2 linked regions of the Planctellipticum variicoloris genome follow. Each later gene encodes a partner of the first gene's protein in a complex. Links are inferred from orthologs where the notes say so. Each region holds a gene or a part of one and is shown on either strand. Other genes may lie near its edges.

Region 1 (15,663 bases):
GGTCCTCGATCTCCGACTTGGCCAGCGTCACTCGCTTCGTGTCCGGCAGCAGCAGCTCCAGTTTGTCCGCCGTCTCCATCACGACCAGACCTGTCAGAACTTTTCCGTCGACAGTCGTCAGGGCAGTCGACTTGAAGACCGGCGAGATCACCTTGTTCGGGGCCAGCACCGATTCCACCAGATAGGCCAGTTCAAATCGCCGCCCGGCGTCCGCCAGGCTGGGGCCGCCGGTCGTCCCGGCGACCGGTGTGGCGGCGTGGCACTTCGCGCAGCCGAGGGATTCGGCCCCGAAGAGTTTCCGGCCCCGTTCGACGTCCGCCCCCTTCAGGGCCATGGCCCAGTCGACTTCCAGAAACTTCGGATCGATCGGCTGATTCCCCGTCCCCGCCGCCTTCAGCCGCTCGGCGAGCGACAGTCCGTCCGGCAGCGGCGGCAGCGTGATCTGCACGTCCTGCAGCGTCCGGTAATGGATGTATTGCCCCCCAAGTCCCGCTCGCATGCGGTCCCGCAGCAGGATGTCGTTGCCGCCCGGCTGCAGATCGATCGTCACCACGTCGTCGTATTGAATGTTCGGCCGGACGTCGTCCTTCGACCAGACCAGCTTGCCGTTGTGCCAGACCTTGAGACCGTCTTCGGCTCCCAGCAGCAACTGGCACCGCTGAGCGACCGAACTCTCGATCCGGAACAAGGAGTAGACCGATGACTGAGGGCTGGGGCCGAAGAGCTGGGCGAAATCATACAGCGGCCGGTCTTTGCCGGTCTGGGCAACTTCCTTCCACTCCAGCGACATGCCGCCGGCCTCCACCTTCGCCCGCAGATCGACCGGTCCCAGTTCCGGAGCATGCGCCGTCTCGAAGCCCTTGTCGCCGTCCGGCAGCGGACCGAGCATCCAGACCTTGGCGACGCCCCGTCCGCCCGCCAGGCTCAACCGTCGATCCTGCACGTCGGTCAGCACCTTGGCGATCTCGGGCTCGCTGCGGGGATCGTTGACGACCGACAGAAAGTGGGCGGCCTGCAGTCGGATCTGATCGTTCGGATCGGCGAGTCGTTCCATCAGGAGCGCAAAGAACATTTCGGTCTCGCCCGGCCGCGGCGCGCTCTTCCAGTATTCGGCCATCGTGTAGTTGCCAAGTCGTCCCTGCTCCCGCAGGTCCACTTTGCCGTCGGCGAATTCGATGATGTTCGCCGCCTCCGTCCGCTGCGGCTCCAGCGGCGCCTGTTCCGGCAGTTCGTCGTGGACGCCAGGTACTGTCATCGCGAACCCCGCCGCCAGGACGCCGGTCATCCGGCTTTGGGCGTCGCGGGAATTCACGAGCTGAGCGATCTGATCGAATGGCGCCAGTTGCGACAGCAGAATCGCCGTCGTGTGGCGGACGAAGGCATCCTTGCTCCGCGCCGGTAGTTCCAGGACTTCGTAAGGAACTTCTTCTTCGCCGATGCGGGAGAAGAGTCCCGTAACCGCCGCGACCTGGACCTGGGGATCGGCGTCGTCGAACTTGGAGACGAAGAAGTCCCGGCCGGTATGCAGCTCCGGAAAGTGATCGAGCGCCCGGACCGCCTGCAGCCGCAGGTTGGCGTTCTCGCCATTTGCCAGCTTGCGGAGAATCTGCCCCGCATAGTCCGTCTTCGAAGCTTTTGCCGAGGCCGCCGCCAGCCACAGCAGATGGGGCGTCGCCGGGTCGGTCGCCACGGCATTTTTCAGTTTGCGGGCCGCCTCCAGCAGCAGCGGGCCGCCCCGTCGCAGCAGTTCCTGATGGGCCACGGACCGTTGCGACCAGCTTGGCGAAGCGAGCTCGCTCCACAGTTTATCGGCGGTCGCAGTGGGGGGCTCGTAGCCGTCGAACGGCATGGCCTTCGAGTCGTCCGCCCGCGTGATTATTGCCAGGTCGCTTCGATAAACCGGCGAACCTTCGTTCTGGGACATGTAGCTCAGCGTCACAAACACCCGCCCGCCGCGACCGACGCACACCCCCACCGGTCGCGCCTGGTTCTGCCCTTCGAGCATGACGTGCTCGGCGGCCGTGAAGCTGGAGTCCTTCTTTTCCAGCGGAAACCGCGACACCGTCCGCCGGCCCCAGCGGGCGACGAGCAGGTTGTTGTCGTAAGTTTCGGGCAGGAACTTGTCCGCATAATACGTCTGCAGCACCGGCACGAATCGTCCGAGGCTCTCGTTGAGCGTCGGCAGCAGATCTGCCCGGTCAGGCGTCTTGCTCAGCAGCCAGCCCCGCGGCCAACTGTAGTACGCCTGCGGCGACACCTGCAGCAGCCGCCCCGGCGCGTAGAAGGCCGGCATCGCTTCGTGGTCGTTGTCGTTCGTGAACAGGTTCCAGTTCCGGTCGAAGTTCAGTCCGCAACTGTTCCGCAGGCCGCGCGCAAAGCTCCGCAACTTCGTCCCGTCCGGCTGTACGCGAAACACCGCCCCCACGCCGTGGTAGGGGACTCGCGCGAAGCCGTTGGCCCCGGCCGGATGATTTTCGTCCGGCCTGAAGAACATCGACCAGTAGCCCCAGTGGTCCGGCCGGCTGAAGTCGCCGTAATACCACAGCGGGTCTCCCATCGAGAAATAGAGATCTCCCTCCGGCCCCCAGGCGCAGGCATGCAGGCACTGATGCACGTGCCCGTTCGGAACGCCCCACACCAGCCGCTGAGGCTTCAGCCCGGTCCGCTGAATCCGTCCTCCCGGCACGATGTAGAGGGCGCTGACCGTCATCAGGTACAGATCGTCGCCGCGAATCTCGATGTCGTAAACCCACGTGTGATCGGGAAACTCCAGCAGCAGCTCCCGCGGCTTGTAGGTTCCGTCGGGGAGTGGCTCGTAGACGAACAGTGTCTTCCGACCGCCCACGAAGATGCGACCGGCGGCGTCGACCCGCACTGCCAGGAATGAGTCCGTCTCCGAACTGTCCAGCAGCTCCACCTTGAGCGCCGGATCGGTGACGCGATAGTCCAGCGCTTCCGCCGGCAGGCTCCAGCAGATTGCCAGCAGACATCCCACGCGAACCCACACCGAACCGCTCATCGCCGTCCCCTCACTGTCGCCCGAAACATCGCGAGCCCCGGAATCCACCGATCCCAGGGCCCGCGCAGTCTAACTTTTCTCTTCACCACCCACTATCCACCCACCACTCTACTTCTTGCCTACGTCATACGCCATCAGCGTATCCTGCTCCCGCAGGTAGAGCGTATTTCCGACGACGACTGGATGCGCCCAGCTCGGGCTCTCGACGATTTCCGGCTTGAAGGAACCCCGCAGCTTGTACTCGTCCGTCGAAGCGTCCACCAGCGCCACGTCGCCGCTCTGATAGCGGAAGATGATGTGCTTGTCGGCATACGTCACTCCCGCCGAACCCGAACCGGCGCCGCGGATCTTCCCGCCCCACAGGACGTTCCCGGTCGCCAGGTCGATGCACATCGGGAAGCCGTTGTTGTGACCGTGTCCCATGAAGACCTGATCGCCGACCAGCACCATTCCGCCGTGGTGATTCTGCATTTCGCGGGCCGGATGGTAATAGACTTCAGTCGCCGAGACTCCGTCGCCGTCGCGGGTCAGCTTCAACAGCGCCGTCCCTCCCTGGTCGTAGCCCGACGACGTGAAGACGTAGTCCCCGGCGATCAGCGGCGTCGGAATGTTGGCCACCGGATTCGCCACACGGTTGTACGTCCAGAGGAGCTTGCCGTCCGACGCCCGGACGCCGATCGCGCCCCGACCGACGAGGGTGACGTACTGCTTCACGCCCGCGGCGTCGCTGATCACGATCGAAGAATACCCGGCGCCCGGCTTGCCCGCCTCGCCAAAGTCCGGCACGGCCGACTTCCAGACGTCCTTGCCGGTCTGCTTGTCGAGCGCGACGATCATGGCGTCTTCGCCGCCCGGCGTGCAGACGACCCGGTCGCCATCCACCAGCGGCGACTCGGAGAAACCCCAGCCGGACATCATCTTCCCGCCGAACTCCTTGAAGTCCCGCTGCCAGACGATTTTGCCGTCGGCCACGTTCAGGCAGGTGATCGCCCCGTTGGAGGTCACCACATAGAGCTTGTCGCCGTCAACCGCCGGCGTGCAGCGCGACCCTTCGTAGCCGTGTTTCGGCTCGAAGTCGACAACCGGCTGGCTCCAGACGACCTTGTGTGACTTCAGATCGACCGCCGTGACGTGCTGCGAGTCGCCGTGATTTCCGGTCGTGTAGAGCCGGTCTCCGACGATCGACACGCTGGCATAGCCCTTGCCCAAGCCGGCGACCTTCCAGGCCAGCGTCGGCGGATGCGCCTCCCAGTCGGTCGACAGTCCGGTCGAGGCGCTCCGATTCTCGCGTCCGGGGCCACGCCACTGCGGCCAGTCTGTTGAACGCAGCGGTTCCAGCGCCCACGCTGTCGCCGAAGCGAGCGCAGCGACACACACACCGAGGAGGGCAAGGCGAGACATACGCGATCCAGTCATTTGTGGGATGAAGACAATGGCAGGCAATTCCCGGCAGACCGGGGGCAGGCAGACTGCCCGCAAGTATAGATAGCCGTGCCCACCCCCGCAACATCCGCGTTGAGCGCTAAGCGTTGAGCATTCTTCTTCACCATCCACCATCCACCATCCACTGACCACCATCCACTCTCTACCTGCTAAACTCTCGCCATTCCCGATCCGCCCTCCGCGAGTCCCCCCATGACCGGCCGCGTCCTTGTCGTCGGCAGCTCCAATACCGATCTCATCGTCCGGACCGAGCGACTGCCGCGCCCCGGCGAAACGCTGCTCGGCGGCAGGTTCCTCTCCGCGCCGGGAGGGAAGGGGGCCAATCAGGCCGTCGCGGCCGCACGGGCCGGCGCGCAAGTGACGTTTGTCGCGAGGCTGGGACAGGACGCCTACGGCGACGTTGCGCTGAAGGGTTTTCACGCCGACGGCATCGATACGCAGTTCATCGTCCGCGACGCCCGCGAGCCGTCGGGCGTCGCGTTGATCTGCGTCAGCGCCGCCGGTGAGAACAGTATCGCGGTCGCTCCCGGCGCCAATGCGAAACTCTCCGCCGCGGATGTCCGTCGGGCGAAAGCTGTGGTGGGTCCCGGAGACGTCGTCCTCGTCCAACTGGAAACCTCGCCGGTTGCGGTCACTGCCGCGGCCCAATTGGCCGCAACGTCGGGGGCGAGGCTGATTCTCAATCCCGCCCCGGCCGGGCCGCTTCCCGCGGAGATTCTGCCGCGAGTTTCGATCATCACCCCGAACGAAACGGAAGCCGAGCTGCTGACCGGCCGGCGGGTCCGGGACCCGCGCACCGCCAACCTGGCGGCCCGCGTCCTGCATGAGCTCGGCGTGGAAACGGTGATTCTCACGCTCGGCGCCCGCGGGGCCTGGGTCAGCGAGCCGGCTGGGACTTTTCTCGCGCCGCCATTTCCGGTGCAGGCGGTCGATACGACCGCCGCTGGTGATGTCTTCAACGGCGCCCTCGCCGCCCGGCTCGTCGAAGGCCAGCCGCTAGCCGCAGCCGTCCACTTTGCGTCCGCGGCGGCAGCGATTTCCGTCACCCGGATGGGCGCACAGCCGTCGGCGCCTCGCCGCGCGGAGATTCTCAAACGACTCAAGACGTCGCGTTGAGCAACCAGCTCCACATCGAGCGAAAGGCAGCCTTCCAAGGGCGATTCAAGGTAGCCCAGCGGCATAAGCCCTGTGCGCCGCGACGATCTCCCCCTTGTGTGAAACTTTTCCGCGCATTCGGACGATAAGGTGTCTGGGGGGCGTTCGCGTTCAGAGTCGGCTGCTGCGCTGCGAAGCGCAGCAGCCGACCGTTCCACGAACGTGAAACACAAGGCACGGATGGCCGAGTACCGCGTCAAACTTGATGTCTTTTCCGGACCGCTGGACCTCCTCTTGTACCTGGTCCGGCGGAACGAGGTGGACATTGTCTCCCTGCCGATCGCCAGAATCACCGGACAGTTCCTGCAGTTCCTCGAAGTCCTGGAGCTGATTGACCTCGATCTGGTCGGCGACTTCGTTGTGATGGCCAGCTCCCTCGTCGAGATCAAAAGCCGCCTGGTCCTCCCTCGGGCCGAGGATGAGCAGCCCGACGAAGCGCCGCTCGCCGACGATCCCCGCAGCGAATTAATCCAGCAGCTCCTCGAGTACAAAAAATACAAGGACGCCGCCCTGGCCCTGGAGCACCAGGCCGCCGAGTGGCAGGAGCGCTATCCGCGCCTGACCGACGAACGACCGCGGACGGCCAAGGATCACTCGGCCGACCCCATCAAGGAGGTTGAACTCTGGGATCTGGTGAGCGCCCTCTCCCGCGTGCTGCAGAAGCGAATCGTCGAAGAAACGTCCAGCATCCGCTACGACGACACGCCAATCTCGGTCTACGTCGAACGAATCGCCGAACGCGTCAGAGCGGACGGTCGGGTCCCCTTCAGCGAGTTTTTTGAAGGGACGAATCTCCGCAGCAAGATCATCGGAATCTTCCTCGCGATTCTCGAACTGCTGCGCCACCATCACTTTCGGGCCGAACAGCCCGATGAGTACGGCGATATCTATGTCCTTCCGCCTGGTTCCGCGGACGCTACGTCCGCGGTCGTCGAACCGCCGCGCGACACGGTCTCCGCTCCGAATTGAGCCAGAGCTGCCAGGAACGTCTCACGCCTGCGAATCCGAGTTCAGACGGCGACGAAGACCGGGCGGGACGGCGATCGCGCTGATGCCTGCTGACTCAACGCTGAGTCAACTCCCCCATCTCGCTGGCCATCCGTGTCAGACGCCGCTGCTGCTCATCAATCTCAGCCCGGAGCTGGCGAATCTCCCTCTCCAGTTCCAGCAGGCGTCGGTCCGACTGCGGGACCGGGCAGACGTCCGGTCTCGGCTCTGCTGTAACCGCGGTCGCTTCCACGATCGGGAGGCAATCGGCGCTGTCGTCCGAGCCTCTCTCCGCGTCCGTTGGCAGCGAGTAGCGTTCGGCTTCGATCTCCTTCAGCTTGGTAATCAGCGTCTCGCGGCTGACCGGCTTCTCCAGGATGTCGCGAAAACCGAACGAACGCATGTGGGTGACGGACGACGTCCTCCCTCCATGGTCCGTGTGGAGAGATGGCATGTTGAGAATAATAAACGAGGGTTCTCGCGGCTCGGTGTCTGCATCCGCCAGACGCGGGATCTGCTTCAAGCGGCCGAGCAACTCGCAGGCAGAGCTGCTCCCCAGATTCCATTCGCTGATCACAACCTCAACATTCAGACTGCGAGTCAGCACGCTGAACGCCCCCTCCAGCGAATCGCTTGTCTGGACCAGATGTCCCGCCCCCTGCAGGACAAGCTGCAGCGACCGGCGCTGCGCTCCAATGTGGCTCACGATCAGAATTTGCATCGGCGAATGGACGTCCTGCGAGTGAGACCCGCTACGATTGTGTTCCTCCCTGTATTCCACGTCACATTCGAAGAAAATCAAGCCGATCACAAACGGTTAGCCGCCAGTTTCTGCGACATTGGTCTGCACTTTGGCAATTCCGACGCCGCAGACGTTGTGACTGCGACGGCCAACGTCCCACGCGATGGGTAAGTCGAAACGAGACGCGAATGAAGTCGTCGTGTCGGAAGTCTTCGAAGTTTCATTGCGACGATAGCACGCCGAGAGGCCCCGGCCAAGGAGCGGCCCGAGCGCGAACCTGAGGCGGGGCCCCACGATGGCGACCTGGCCGCATCCGACGCATCCAGTACCTCAACGAGTCGACCGGAATGCGCGGGGCGCATGTCGTTGGTTTCGCCCAACGGTCTCATCGTCGTAGCCGACCGACGCAAACAGCCTCGAACGGCTATGCGCTCGCCCGCAGTTCGTCGGGCGCCCCGTTCTGCTGGTTCAGTCGCAACATCAATTCGTCGAGCTGGCGCGTCATCCGGTCCTGGACCGACTGCAGTTGGGAACTGGTTTCAAGCAGCTCGCTCTCGCGGTCCGCCAGGATCTGAGTCCGGTTGTCCAGCGCGTTGGACAGAACCTTGATCTGCTCCAGCAGCTCTTCGAAGCGACGGGCTTCGGCCAGCTCGGCCTCGCTCGAATCGGGCTCGTTTCCCGACGCGTCTCCCAGGGCTGCGAGGAGGGCCTGCAGTCCGAGCCGACGGCGACCTTCGAATTGCTGAATCGCCATCTCCTCCGCGGCGATCCGGTCACACAGTTCTTCCGCCGTCATGTTCGCGGCGTCGATCTGCGCCTCACGCCTCCGGGCGGCCAGCAGCGCCGACTCGCCGATATGGACGAAGAGTTCGCTGCCGGAGATGACCATCCGGTCGCCGTCGCGCAGTGAGAGTCGTCGCACGGGCCTGCTGTTGATCTCCAGGCGGCTGGCCGCGTCGGTCGCTTCGATCCAGACGTTGTTCCCTTTTCGATGGACGACGCTATGAAGCGCTGGTCCGCCGGTCAACCGCAGGTCGCACCGGCTGGCTGTCCCGAGCGTCAAGTCCCCTTCAGCCAGTTCCAGCCACTCGGTGTCACCGCCGTCAGTGATCAGTTCCAGCAGCACGGGAACAGGGGCATTGGCCGCATCGGTCGGATTGACCATCTCTCGAACGGGCATGGCAACCTCGCTTCAACATCGTGTTGAGCGCTCAATGAGAAACTCGGGGGAATTCCCTCCCGGCCTTGGAAATTTCGACCAGCCGCGCGGCATGCCATGAGTGTTTCATCGGGCCATTGTCAACCACGCGCGGGGCCGGGAGTTGCGGCTCAGGTTGGCTCCGCGCACGGAGGACGGTCCGGCAGAATATGCCGCCGCGCTGTGCCCGGTTTCGCAGCAGACTGTTTCGATTGCGCAAGGTCTGAGGTTCGTGTCGCACGCCCGGCAATTGTGGGAGGCGTTGTGCCGTCGCAGAAGGCTTATCCCCTGAATAAAAGTCCTCACGTCCGAATCCCGTTCGTTTCTTCAGAGAATCTTTCGCAGCGACGGGAGAATCGATCGCAGTTTGCAATTCCGCGGGTGTTGACCGACAATCGTCTGCGCCTGAAGAGTCGTGACTTGCATCCCAGTTCGGAGACGGATTCATGCGGAAACTGTTCGAGAGAACGCTGGCCTGTTGCGGGCTGCTGATTGCTGCTGCGACCGCCTCGGCGGCGGACCTGAACGATCTCGTACCCGCGGGCGCCGAGGCCCGAAAGGTCGTCGGCGACTGCAAATTCACCGAAGGACCGGCCTGGAATCCGCAGGGCTTCCTGCTGTTCAGCGATATCCCGAACTCGCGGATTGTGCGAGTGGATAGCGATGGAAAAGTCTCCGACTTTCTGAAGCCTTCGGGCGGAGCGAACGGCCTGGTCTTCGATGCCCATGGCAACCTCTACGCCTGTCAGGGAACGGACCGGCGGGTCGTCAAGATCGGTTCCCAGGGCGGCAAGATCGAAGTCCTTGCGGATGCTTTCGACGGCAAACCGCTCAACAGCCCGAATGACCTGGCGCTCGACGGGCACGGCGGGCTGTACTTCACCGATCCTCGTTACGGCGCCGACCCGAAGATCGACCAGCCAGTGATGGGGGTCTATTACATCAACCCCCAGGGCCAGTCGATGCGGGTGATCGACAAGCTGCAGCGGCCCAATGGCGTGCTGGTCTCTCCCGACGGCAAATCGCTCTATGTCGCCGAGCCCAATCTCTCGCAGCTCTGGAAGTACGAAATCTCCGCACCGGGCAAGGTCGGCGAGGGCAAGCTGATCTTCACGGGCGACGCGAAGCTCGACGGCGGCGGACCGGACGGGATGGCGCTCGACCAGCACGGCAACATTTACGCCACGTACGGCGGGATTGTCGTCCTGTCGCCGGCCGGCGAGTTGATCGGACGGATTCCTGTTCCCGAGCGACCGGCGAACTGCACCTTTGGCGGCGCCGACGGCAAGACGCTGTACATCACCGCCCGGACAAGCCTGTACTCGATCGGCTTGAGCGTGGCCGGCGCTCCCACGGTCGCATCCGGTCCGAGTCCGGCGGCGAAAGTGACTCACCGCCGGCAGGAAATTCCCGTCCGGCTGGCCAGCTTTGCCCAGGACAAGCCGGCCGCCGAGGCCAAGGAAGTCAAGATTGAAGACATCACCCTCAACGCACCTGCCACCTGGAAGCAGGAACCTCCCGCCAATCGTCTGCGACTGGCGCAGTTCAAGATTCCCGCGGTCGACGGAGACAAGGAACCGGCGGAACTCGTGGTGTCTTCGTTCGCAGGGGGCGGTGGCGGGATTGATCCCAACCTGGAACGCTGGGTTAAGCAGTTCCAGGGCGAGGGGCGCAAGGTCAAGATTACGTTCGGGAACTGCCCGCAGGGCGAATACTACTTCAGCGAGATCTCCGGAACCTACAACCGTTCGATTGGTCCGCCGATCGCCGGACGGACGGAAGCGGTGCCGGGCTCGCGGTCGCTGGGTGTGATTCTGGTGGTCGCCAAAGGGGACGCCAAAGAAGCCTACTTCCTCAAGCTGACCGGTCCCGACAAGACCGTCGCCGCCGCGGCGGAAGGCTTCCGGGCTTCGTTCGGCGCGGACGCTGCCAAGGAAAAACCGTACGAGAAATAAGCGACGGACGCTGGCGGTCGACAAAAACGGTGCGGCCCCGATTCGTGAGAATCGGGGCCGCTTTTGCGTTCTGACGTGTCCAACGGGTTCTACAGCTTGCCTTCGACCCCCATCGCATGGAAGAAATGTGTGACTTCGTGCTGGTGCTTGAGCAGCCACTCGATCGACGGCTCGTTATGCATCGCCTTGCGAATGGCTTTCGCCGTTGCGGCGCGATTGGTCTCGAACAGAATCTTATGGTCGATCTCGACGTCCACCACCGAGGGATCGAGCCAGACTGAGACGATGATTCCCAGGTCGTTCGCCTTGCTGGCCGGAATGATTCCCTCGCGAACGCAGTCGAGCACGCCGTTGGCAATCCCGGCCTGAACGGTGCCCATCAGGATGTTGGTGTATTTTTCGTTGTTGACGGTCACTTTGCTGACCATCACTGTGGCCGGCTTGACCTGCACGTCGCAGTTGAGGATGGCGAAGACGCGCGAATGTCCCTTGGTCTGATCGCCGATCAGGTTGGCGATGGCGTATCCGACCGGTCCGTCGAGTTCGCCGATCACAACTTCCGGCTCAGCGGCCGACCAGGCCGGTTCGGCCTCCACGAGCGCTTCGCCGGTGCGCATGACGATCCGCTGCGGAACTTTGACCTTCTTGACGGCGGCCTTCTTCTTTTTCGGCATGAGGAATCCTCGACGAGTGTCGCTGGAGAACGGGATCGGACAACCGGGCGGAATCAGAGCAGACGCCGGGGCCGAATGCAATCGTTGCTGCGGTTGACGGGAACTGAGAAGCAGATTTCGCCGTGGAGTCGCGGAGGCCGCGAAAATGACCACCGAATGAGAAAGTCGGAACGACGAAGAGCGGACAAGAGAGGTTCGAAAAAACAAACGCCGGGAGAAGGATTTTGAGATCGTCCCAATTCAGAACTCACTGGCCACGTTCCCTCCAGTCTTTCCGCACCGCCATGTCGAAACGCTTCTTCCGCTTGTCTTCATCTTCAATCATCGCTGCGGGGGTTCGCTGCAGAGCTGCTGGAACGCTTCCCGCACCCGGGCTTCCTGAATGGCGTTCATGGTCAGAAACCGGTGCGGACCTTTTCCGTCGGGCGTGAACCGGGTGAAGCCATCGGCTTCCACCTTCGTCCGTCCGGCTGGCGAGGTTCCGAAAAACCCTCGATCCGGCAGGACGGCGTACAGCACGCTGGTCAGATCCCACGTCGGGCGTTCGTGGGGCGTCGGCAGATAGAGCTGGTAAGACTCCGACAGCGGGTGGTGGGTGACGTAGCCAAAGTCCCGCTCGATGCTCACTGCGGGATACGGGGCGGCAATTCCGATCTCGAAGCCACTCCAGATGATCGGGGTCGGCCATTCCTGCGCCAGCTTCTGAGCGGCGGGAATGTCCTTGATCACATTGTATTCGCAGTAGTGGTTGTTGAACTCAATCGTTTGAAACGCCCCAGCCATCACCGACAGCAGGCGGACTTTTTTCTGGATCAGCTCTTTGCCGGTGAGCGGAGAGAGATTGTCGGCGGGCGTATCGAGCAGCCCGGCGAGATTCGAGAAAAATCCTACCTGGACCACGACGACCGAACCGTCCGGTTCCGCAGCCAGGAGCTTCCGGAGAAGCTGTTTCGACTCCAGCGCCTGCGGCTCCCGCAGATCGTGCGGATAGCGCAATTGGCCGTCGTCCCTGGTCTCGGCCAGCGGCAAGAACTTGCTGGGCTCGGTCCTGACCGCTTCGCGGCCCGATCCGACCGGAATGTCGGGCCGACCGTAGAACGTGTTGACGGCATCGACGTATTCAACCGCGAGCGGATCGTTCTTGGTGATTGTCACTCCCAGCAGCTTGCAGTGTCCCCGCGATTCCAGGGCATGCAGCAGCCCGAGCGCCAGCGCGTCGTCCACATCGTTGCCAACGTCGGTGTCGAAGATCACCCGCACCGGCTCCGCGGCCGGACATTCAGGAACGACGCCCAGGAATCCACAAGTCACCAGGCCAATCAACAGCAGCCGCATGCGAAGACTCTTTCTGCAAACGATTCGATGTGCACTCAGATGCGAAGAGGAAGAGAACTGTACCGCGGAGGCGCGGAGGGCGCAGAGAAGAAAATCAGGAGATCGCAAAAGTGATTAATGATGGGAGCAAAGTGCGTTCGAACTGTTTTCGACCAGTCCATGCCTGCCACGATTGACCTCGTTCCCAGGCTCCTGCCTGGGAACGTCGTCCGTCCTCTTCCTTTCTCGCTCGCACGATGGCAAAGAGCGAGGCAGAGCCTCGCAATCAGCCGGTTCCCAGGCAGAGCCTGGGAACCAGTGTTGCTGCCTTTCTCCCTTTCTTCTCCCTCCCTCACTATCCTCCGCGGTGAATCCTGCTTGTCTTCTATTTCTCTTCCGCCGATACCAGCGGCGCGATGATCCGCGAAGCGTACTTGCGGTCGTGGTGAACGGTATTCGTCGCCTTCACCACTTTGTCGGGAGGCTCGATCGTCAGCGGTTCGCCGGTCTGCGGGTTGGGTTCGTAGAGTGGCGAGCCTGTGCTGGCGATCGTCACGCGGATGCGATGGCCCTTGTTGAAGACCTGGCTCAGCCAGCCGATGTCGAAGGCGACTCGTTCAACTTTGCCGGGCGCCATCAGGACCTGTTTGTCGAATCCTTCCCGATAGCGCAGCCGCAGCGGATAGTCGATGATCAGGATCGACCGCCCATCCGGGTAGACGTCGCTGACGCGCACGATGACATCGGTATCTTTCGCCGTCGATGACAGATAGACCTCGGCCCGCACGCGTCCCGTCCATTCGATTGGTTCCGTCAGAGGTTCGGTCGTAAACGTTCGCACTTCGGACTGCGCTTCAAACGGCCGGGCGTCAGTCGCTCCCGGAAAGCCCGCTCCCGGAATCGACATCGGGTGGAGTGGATCGCTAATCCACGACGTTCCCGCCTGCTCCGAGTCCGGCGCCGTCAGGCCGAGCTTGCCATCCGCCTGCAGATACCACGGCGTCAACTTCGACCCGGGCGGCCAAGACTTTCGCGCCCGCCAGATGTTGCCCGGCGCCCCGTCTTCTCCAACGGCTCCCATCACGTAGTAACGGACCGGCGGATCGCGGTCGACACCGTTATCGTCTCCCTTCAGATAGTGATTGAACCATCGCACCATGTGGTCTTCTTCGGGCCACGCGGCGTTCTCGGGATAAACGAGGTCTCCGACCTTGGAGCCCTTGTTGAGCCGGCCGTGGAGCCAGGGACCGATCACGAGCTGCTGCTTGCCGCGCGAGTTCGGTCCCCCCTGGTGATTCCGTCCGATGAAGCTGGCGATCGAGCCCTGGTTCATGAAGTCGTACCAGCTTCCGATCGTCATGCAGGGAACGTTCATCTTGTCGAAATGGAGCGAACAGTCCTCATCGCGCCAGTAGTCGTCGTAATCCGGATGCTGATACCACTCCTTCATCAGCCGCCGGTTGTCCTCCGGGTCCCGGCAAACTCCTTCCAGCGACTTGAAGCGGATGGGCCTGGTCACTCCGCCGATGCGATAGCCTTCCTGAAAGAGCGACAGCCCGGTATCGGTCATGTATTGCGCGACTAGATGGGTCGGTTGCGTGACGGCCAGGAAGTTCTGCGCGTAGCCCCCCTGCGAGCTGCCGAAAGTTCCCACCTTCCCCGTCGACCAGGGCTGCGTCCCCAGCCATTCGCAGACGTCGTACCCGTCCTGCAGCTTGCCCCAGGCGAGGGCGCGATAGCCCTGCCACGTTCCTTCGGACTGATACGTCCCGCGATAATTCACCAGCGCCACGACAAATCCGCGGGCTGCGAGCCGGGCCGCCGCGACGCGGGTTCCCTTCCCCCGCAGGTCGGCGTACCGCTGCTCGAACAGGACCGGCCACGGTCCTGCCCCCGGAGGCGTGTAGAGCCAGACAGAGAGCTTCGCGCCGTCCCGCATCGGGACCATGGCGTGAGTCTCCGCCACGCCGCCGAGGTCGACGTCGGGATCTGCGGCGATGGCCGCAACTCCAGTGGTCGCCAGGATCAGCCAGGCAACCGTCGACATCAGGCGGACCGGAGTCATCGAAAGAATCGGGACTTGCAGCAACATTACTCTCCTGACGAAATCGCTTGCTCGTAGAACTTCGCCGCCTGGTCGTACGCGGAGCGAGCCGCTTCGCGTTCGGTTGGACGAATTCGACCTTCTTTCTGCTTCCAGCAGACATCGACGGCTTTCCGGCACCATTCGGCGCTCGATTTCACCTGGATCGGCCGTCCCGCCACTTCCACGAAGACCGGGTTGGTGTGGACCGACGGCAGAATCCGCACGGCGACCCAAGCCGACTTCTGCAACGGAATCTCGAATTTCATCGGCCGGACGCTGCCGTCGGCCAGCAGATCGCGGCGGGCCACGACGTCTCCGTTGGCGACGATCTCGACGGAGACGTTCCGGGTCCGGCCGATCCGGCAGCGTTCCAGATGCCAGTATGGCTTGTGGTCGAGCCGTCGACCGCGGATCGCTTCCGTCTCCGCGGTCGGCTCAGGTTCCAGCAGGGCCGCGGCGTCGAACGTCACAGTCACCTGGCCGGGCTGGGCGAGTTTCAGTTCGCTGACCGTGCCGTCAGCTCCTTTCTCGCCGACGCCAAACCCGTTGACCGCGAAATCGAAGATGTGGCTCAACCCGTCGCCGCAGTAACTGCGACCATCCTTGAGGCCCTGCACCCAGGTGTCGTAGTCCAGCTCGGTTCCCTCGGGGACTTTGACGTAGATCCGTCCGAGCCCGACTTTGTCGCCGTAGATGCAGGGGAAGTCCGTTTCGCCGCTGATCCGCGTGCGACAGCCCGCATTGAGCGTGTGATACCAGATGTTGAGTTCCGAGGTGGACGGAGTATCGACGGCCGAGATGAAGTCGCAGACGTCGTTCGCCGCCGTCACGATGAACTCGTTCGCACCGATGCCGTCGAACGGAGGCATCGCCATGTCCGGGAGCTTGTCGGCCGCCCGGCCCTTGCCGGTCGGCACGCGATTGCCGCTTTCGTCGTAATCCGGGAGCTGCAGCCCCCAGCCGCTGTGGCTGTAGCCTACGACGCCTCCCTGCCGACGCCCCCAGGCCAGAACTGGCTGCGTCCAGGTCGGCCACTGCTCGAGCAGCGTCGTCCCCGGATAGTCGTCCTCGGTCAGTCGGAGCAGGCAGA
Region 2 (4,295 bases), 4.5 Mb from region 1 along the record:
GCGGCAGCGGAGACTGGGCCGACTCGGAGGGGGTCCAGGCCAGCGTCCCGGCCGACACAAAACCGGTCGCCGTGAAAGACGAGAAGCCGGCAAATTCCGACAAACCATCAACCCCTGCTGCGCCGGCAGCGGACAAGGTCGACAGCGACGACGCCAAGAAGAAACCCTTTGGACTGATTCCCCGACTCCGCGAGAGATTCTGAGCGACCGGGCTCGGACCGTGACCCCTGGAAACGATTCCTTCGACCGGCGAGTCTTCTCGCCGGTCTGCGGGCCGTCGGCTGCCGCCGGCGGCAGGACCCCGTCATGCTGAAGTCACTGGAACTGTTCGGCTTCAAGAGCTTCGCCGACCGCACCAGGTTCGACTTCGCCAAGGGCATTACCTGCGTTGTCGGTCCTAACGGCAGCGGCAAGAGCAATGTCGTCGACGCGCTCAAGTGGATTCTTGGCGACCAGTCGGCCAAGAGCCTCCGCGGCAAGGACATGGTCGACGTCATCTTTAATGGCTCTTCGAGCCGCAAGCCGAGCGCATTCGCCGAAGCCACGCTGACTTACGACAATTCGTCCGGCCTGCTGCCGATCGACGCGCAGGAAGTCCACATCGGCCGCCGCATCTGGCGCAACGGCGACGCGGAGTATCTGCTGAACCGCGCTCCGTCCCGGCTGAAAGACATCAAAGACCTGTTCCTCGGCACCGGCGCCGGGAGCGCCGCGTACAGCATCATCGAACAGGGGCGCGTCGACCAGATCCTGCAGGCCAACCCGACCGCCCGACGGCTGGTCTTCGAAGAAGCCGCCGGCGTCAGCCGCTTCAAGGCGCGGCGGCTCGACGCGCAGCGGAAGCTCGAACGGGTCGCGCAGAATCTGCTCAGGCTGACCGACATTGTCGACGAGGTCGAAGCGCAGCTCAATTCCACCCGCAGCCAGGCTGCCAAGGCGGTCAAGTATCGCGAAGTCAGCGAGGATCTCAAGAAGTGGTGGCTGGGGCTGGCGGGCGACGACTATCGGCAGCTCACCGCGGAGATCTCGGTTGTCGACGCTGCCCTCGCCGAATCCGAGGGACGCCTCCAGGATCTGACCGACCGGCAGAAGGTCATCGAATCGGAGGAAGCCGCTTTCGATCACCAGATCTCCGCCCTCGACGATCGTCTGCGGACCGTCGACCGCCGGAATTCGGCAGTCCGCGAATCCATCGTCGGCCAGGAAGCCACGATTCAATTTCAATCGGCCCGGCTGCAGGAGCTCGAAGCCGAGCTGACGCGTCTGCAGAAACAGCAGGCCCACCTCCGCCGCCGGACGAGCGACGCCCGCGGAGAAATCGAACTGCAACACCGTCGGCTCCAGGAAGTCGAAGCCGAGTACGCCGAGACGCGGGTCCGCGTCACGGAGCGGGACGCCACGCTGCAGGGCCGGGCTGCGGAGCTCGTCCAGTTGCGCGAGCGGATCGAAGCCCGCAGGACGGAACGCGAACAGATCGTCCAGCAGTCGGCCGGCATCGCCAATCAGCTCGCGACGCTTCACGCGCAACTCGAAGCGCTGCAGAACTCGCAGCAGAGGGTGACCGGCCAGCTCGAACATCTCGACGAACTGATCGCCCGCCTGCAGGCGGATCGGATCGAACACCAGCAGCGCCTCGATGCCGCGCAGACCGGCCTGGCCGCCGCGCAGCAGTCGCTCCGCGATGTTCAGAGCCGGCGTTCGCAGCTTGTCGGTGCGCAGGATGATCTCAAGTCGCGACTGGCCGCCGATCGCGAGCAGCGCAGTGCAGCGCTGGCCCGGAAGAGCCTGCTCGAAGATCTCGAACTTCGCCAGGAGGGCCTGAATCTGGGCGTCAAAGAGATTCTCTCGCGCGCCCGGACCTCCGATCTCCCCCCGTGGAACACGGTCATCGGCGGCGTCGCCGACCTGCTCGACGTCGACCTGGAGCACGCCGCGCTGCTGGAAGTCGCCCTGGGAAGCCGGTCGCAACTCATCGTCCTCCGGGAGTACCAGCCGCTGCTGGACTATCTCCGCTCCGGCGCGGCACAATTATCCGGGCGCGTCGGCTTTCTGGCGATTCCCGACAGACTTGCCGGCGAACCTCTTCCTCCCACGCTGCGCGGCGAAGATTTCCTGCATCTGGAGTTGAACAGCGCACTTCTGCCGGACCTGACCGGTTTTCCAGGGATCATCTCGCGGGCGGACGAGCTGATTACCGGCGATCACGGCATCCTGGGCCTCGCCGCCGCCGTCCTCGCCGACACCTGGGTCGTGGGAACTCTGGACGATGCCGTGCGCCTCGCGACCGGTCCCGGCAGCGGATGCCGATTCGTCACGCTCCAGGGCGAAGTGCTCGAACACGAGGGGTCCTTACATCTGGGAGCCGTCCGGAGCGACACGGCGCTGCTCTCACGAAAGAGCGAGCTTCGTCGAATCAAGAATGATCTCATTCAGCTCGACCGGCAGATCGCCGAGCAGGAAGAATCTCTCAAAGGCGTGTTCCGCTCGCTGACGTCCGCCGACGGTGAACTCGAAGCGGCGGCGTCCGCCGTCGATGTCGCCACGGCCCGGATGGTTGAAGCGCGTGCCGAAGTCACAACCTGCGACCAGGATCTCGACCGACTGCAGGGAGACCGGCGGCATCACGCCGAACAACTCGAACTCGCCGGTCAGGAGCTCGCGGCCCGCGAACTCGACGTCCAACGGGTCAGGCAGCAGGCGGAAGAGCTGGCGGCGAATGCCGCCGCGCTGGAGCAGGACCTCGAAGCCCACAAGGAGCAGCTCGTCGCCGCGGAGCGGGAGACGCAGGGTCTCGAACAGGAACGGGCCGCCCGTCAGCTCGATCTCGTCAAACAGAGCGAACGACTCGACGCCCTCAGAGCACAGTGCGAACGGCTTGAGGAGGAAGTCCGCCAGCGATCGCTGCAGAGCGACGAGGCCGAACGTCGACTTGAAGCCGCCGTCGCGAAACGGCGGCAGACGGTTCTGCATATTCTGAACACGCGCGACGCCGTCAACGGGCAGTATCTCGCCGCGGAAACCGTGCAGATCGAAGCCGCCGCGCTCCACGCCGAGAAGCGAGAGCTCCGCCAGCGCCGCAGCCGGCTTGTCGAAGCGGAGCTGGCGCTGCGCAAGGAGCGCCGCGAACTGGCCGACCGCCGGCACGCCGACGAAATCCGTCTCCGCGACATGCGACACGCTCTGGAAAGTCTGGCCGAGCGACTCGACGAAGAGTACCAGGTCAAGCTCGAGGACGTCGCGGCGTCGGGCGTCTCCGCCTACGCGCTGCATCTCGACGAACGGCACTCCTCCCAAGACCGCCGGCACCACGTGGACGAGCACGCCGAAGACGCCGGGCCGGAACCGGCTCACAATCCCCGCAAATTCGACGGCGCCGAGCCGCCGCCGTTTTCTGAAGTCCGCCCGGAGCTGGACGCCCACGTCACCCGGCTGCGACGCAAGCTCAAGATGATGGGGAGCGTCAACACCGACAGCCTGCGCGATCTCGAATCGCTCGAAACCCGCTTTCAGCAGCTCAGCGCCCAGCTCCAGGACCTCGTCGAAGCCAAACAGACGCTCGAAGACATCATCCGGCGGATCAACGTCGAAAGCCGGAAGATGTTCGCCGAGACCTTCGAAGTCATCCGCACGAACTTCCAGGATCTGTTCCGCAAAGTCTTCGGAGGGGGCGAAGGGGACATCATCCTCGAAGACCCCGAAGACATTCTCGAATGCGGCCTCGACATCCAGGCTCGCCCCCCGGGCAAAGAGCTGCGCAGCATTTCGCTCCTGAGCGGCGGCGAGAAGACCATGACCGCCATCGCCCTGATCATGTCGATCTTCAAAGCCAAACCCAGCCCGTTCTGCATCCTCGACGAAGTCGATGCGGCCCTCGACGAAGCCAACGTCGAACGCTTCACCTCGGTCGTCCGCGAGTTCCAGAGTTCGACGCAGTTCATCATGATCACCCACCATAAACGATCGATGGTGGTCGCCGACGTCCTGTACGGCGTGACGATGGAAGAGTCCGGCATCTCCAAACGGATGGCCGTCCGTTTCGAAGACGTCAGCGACGACGGCCACTTCAAACCGCCGGCTCAGGCTTCGGTCGCCTGACCGGAACGATCTCGCTCAGAAGTCGGCGCTCTTGGGCGTCCGCGGGAACGGGATGCAGTCGCGGATGTTCTGCATCCCGGTGATGAGCTGGACCGTCCGCTCCAGCCCCAGGCCGAATCCGCTGTGGGGGACCGTGCCGTATTTGCGCAGCTCCAGGTACCACCAGTAGTCGTCGGGATTGAGGTGCGACTCCCGCATGC

What was found.
Region 2: the proteins of SH412_RS10415 (region 1) and smc are in contact, whole or in part, in a crystal structure (PDB 3ZGX), measured with the Bacillus subtilis proteins. The link is inferred for Planctellipticum variicoloris from one-to-one orthologs.

The regions. Positions count from the first base shown.
Region 1 is NZ_CP130886.1:2,654,898-2,670,560, forward strand. The notes cover bases 4,842-7,691. They hold SH412_RS10415 (segregation and condensation protein A), read left to right. Parts: upstream 4,842-5,797; coding sequence 5,798-6,586; downstream 6,587-7,691. Other genes in these bases: rbsK (ribokinase), read left to right, coding at 4,842-5,578; SH412_RS10420 (DNA-binding transcriptional response regulator), read right to left, coding at 6,681-7,325. Also shown: SH412_RS10400 (hypothetical protein), read right to left, coding at 1-3,019; SH412_RS10405 (PQQ-binding-like beta-propeller repeat protein), read right to left, coding at 3,128-4,420; more of rbsK, read left to right, coding at 4,655-4,841; SH412_RS10425 (FHA domain-containing protein), read right to left, coding at 7,771-8,526; SH412_RS10430 (SMP-30/gluconolactonase/LRE family protein), read left to right, coding at 8,991-10,499; fae (formaldehyde-activating enzyme), read right to left, coding at 10,589-11,173; SH412_RS10440 (nucleoside hydrolase), read right to left, coding at 11,495-12,508; SH412_RS10445 (CocE/NonD family hydrolase), read right to left, coding at 12,873-14,579; SH412_RS10450 (CehA/McbA family metallohydrolase), read right to left, coding at 14,579-15,663. UniProt on the Bacillus subtilis protein: Participates in chromosomal partition during cell division. May act via the formation of a condensin-like complex containing Smc and ScpB that pull DNA away from mid-cell into both cell halves.
Region 2 is NZ_CP130886.1:7,192,191-7,196,485, reverse strand. It holds smc (chromosome segregation protein SMC), read left to right. Parts: upstream 1-306; coding sequence 307-4,095; downstream 4,096-4,295. Other genes in the region: asnS (asparagine--tRNA ligase), read right to left, coding at 4,111-4,295; SH412_RS28205 (flagellar basal body P-ring protein FlgI), read left to right, coding at 1-203. UniProt on the Bacillus subtilis protein: Required for chromosome condensation and partitioning.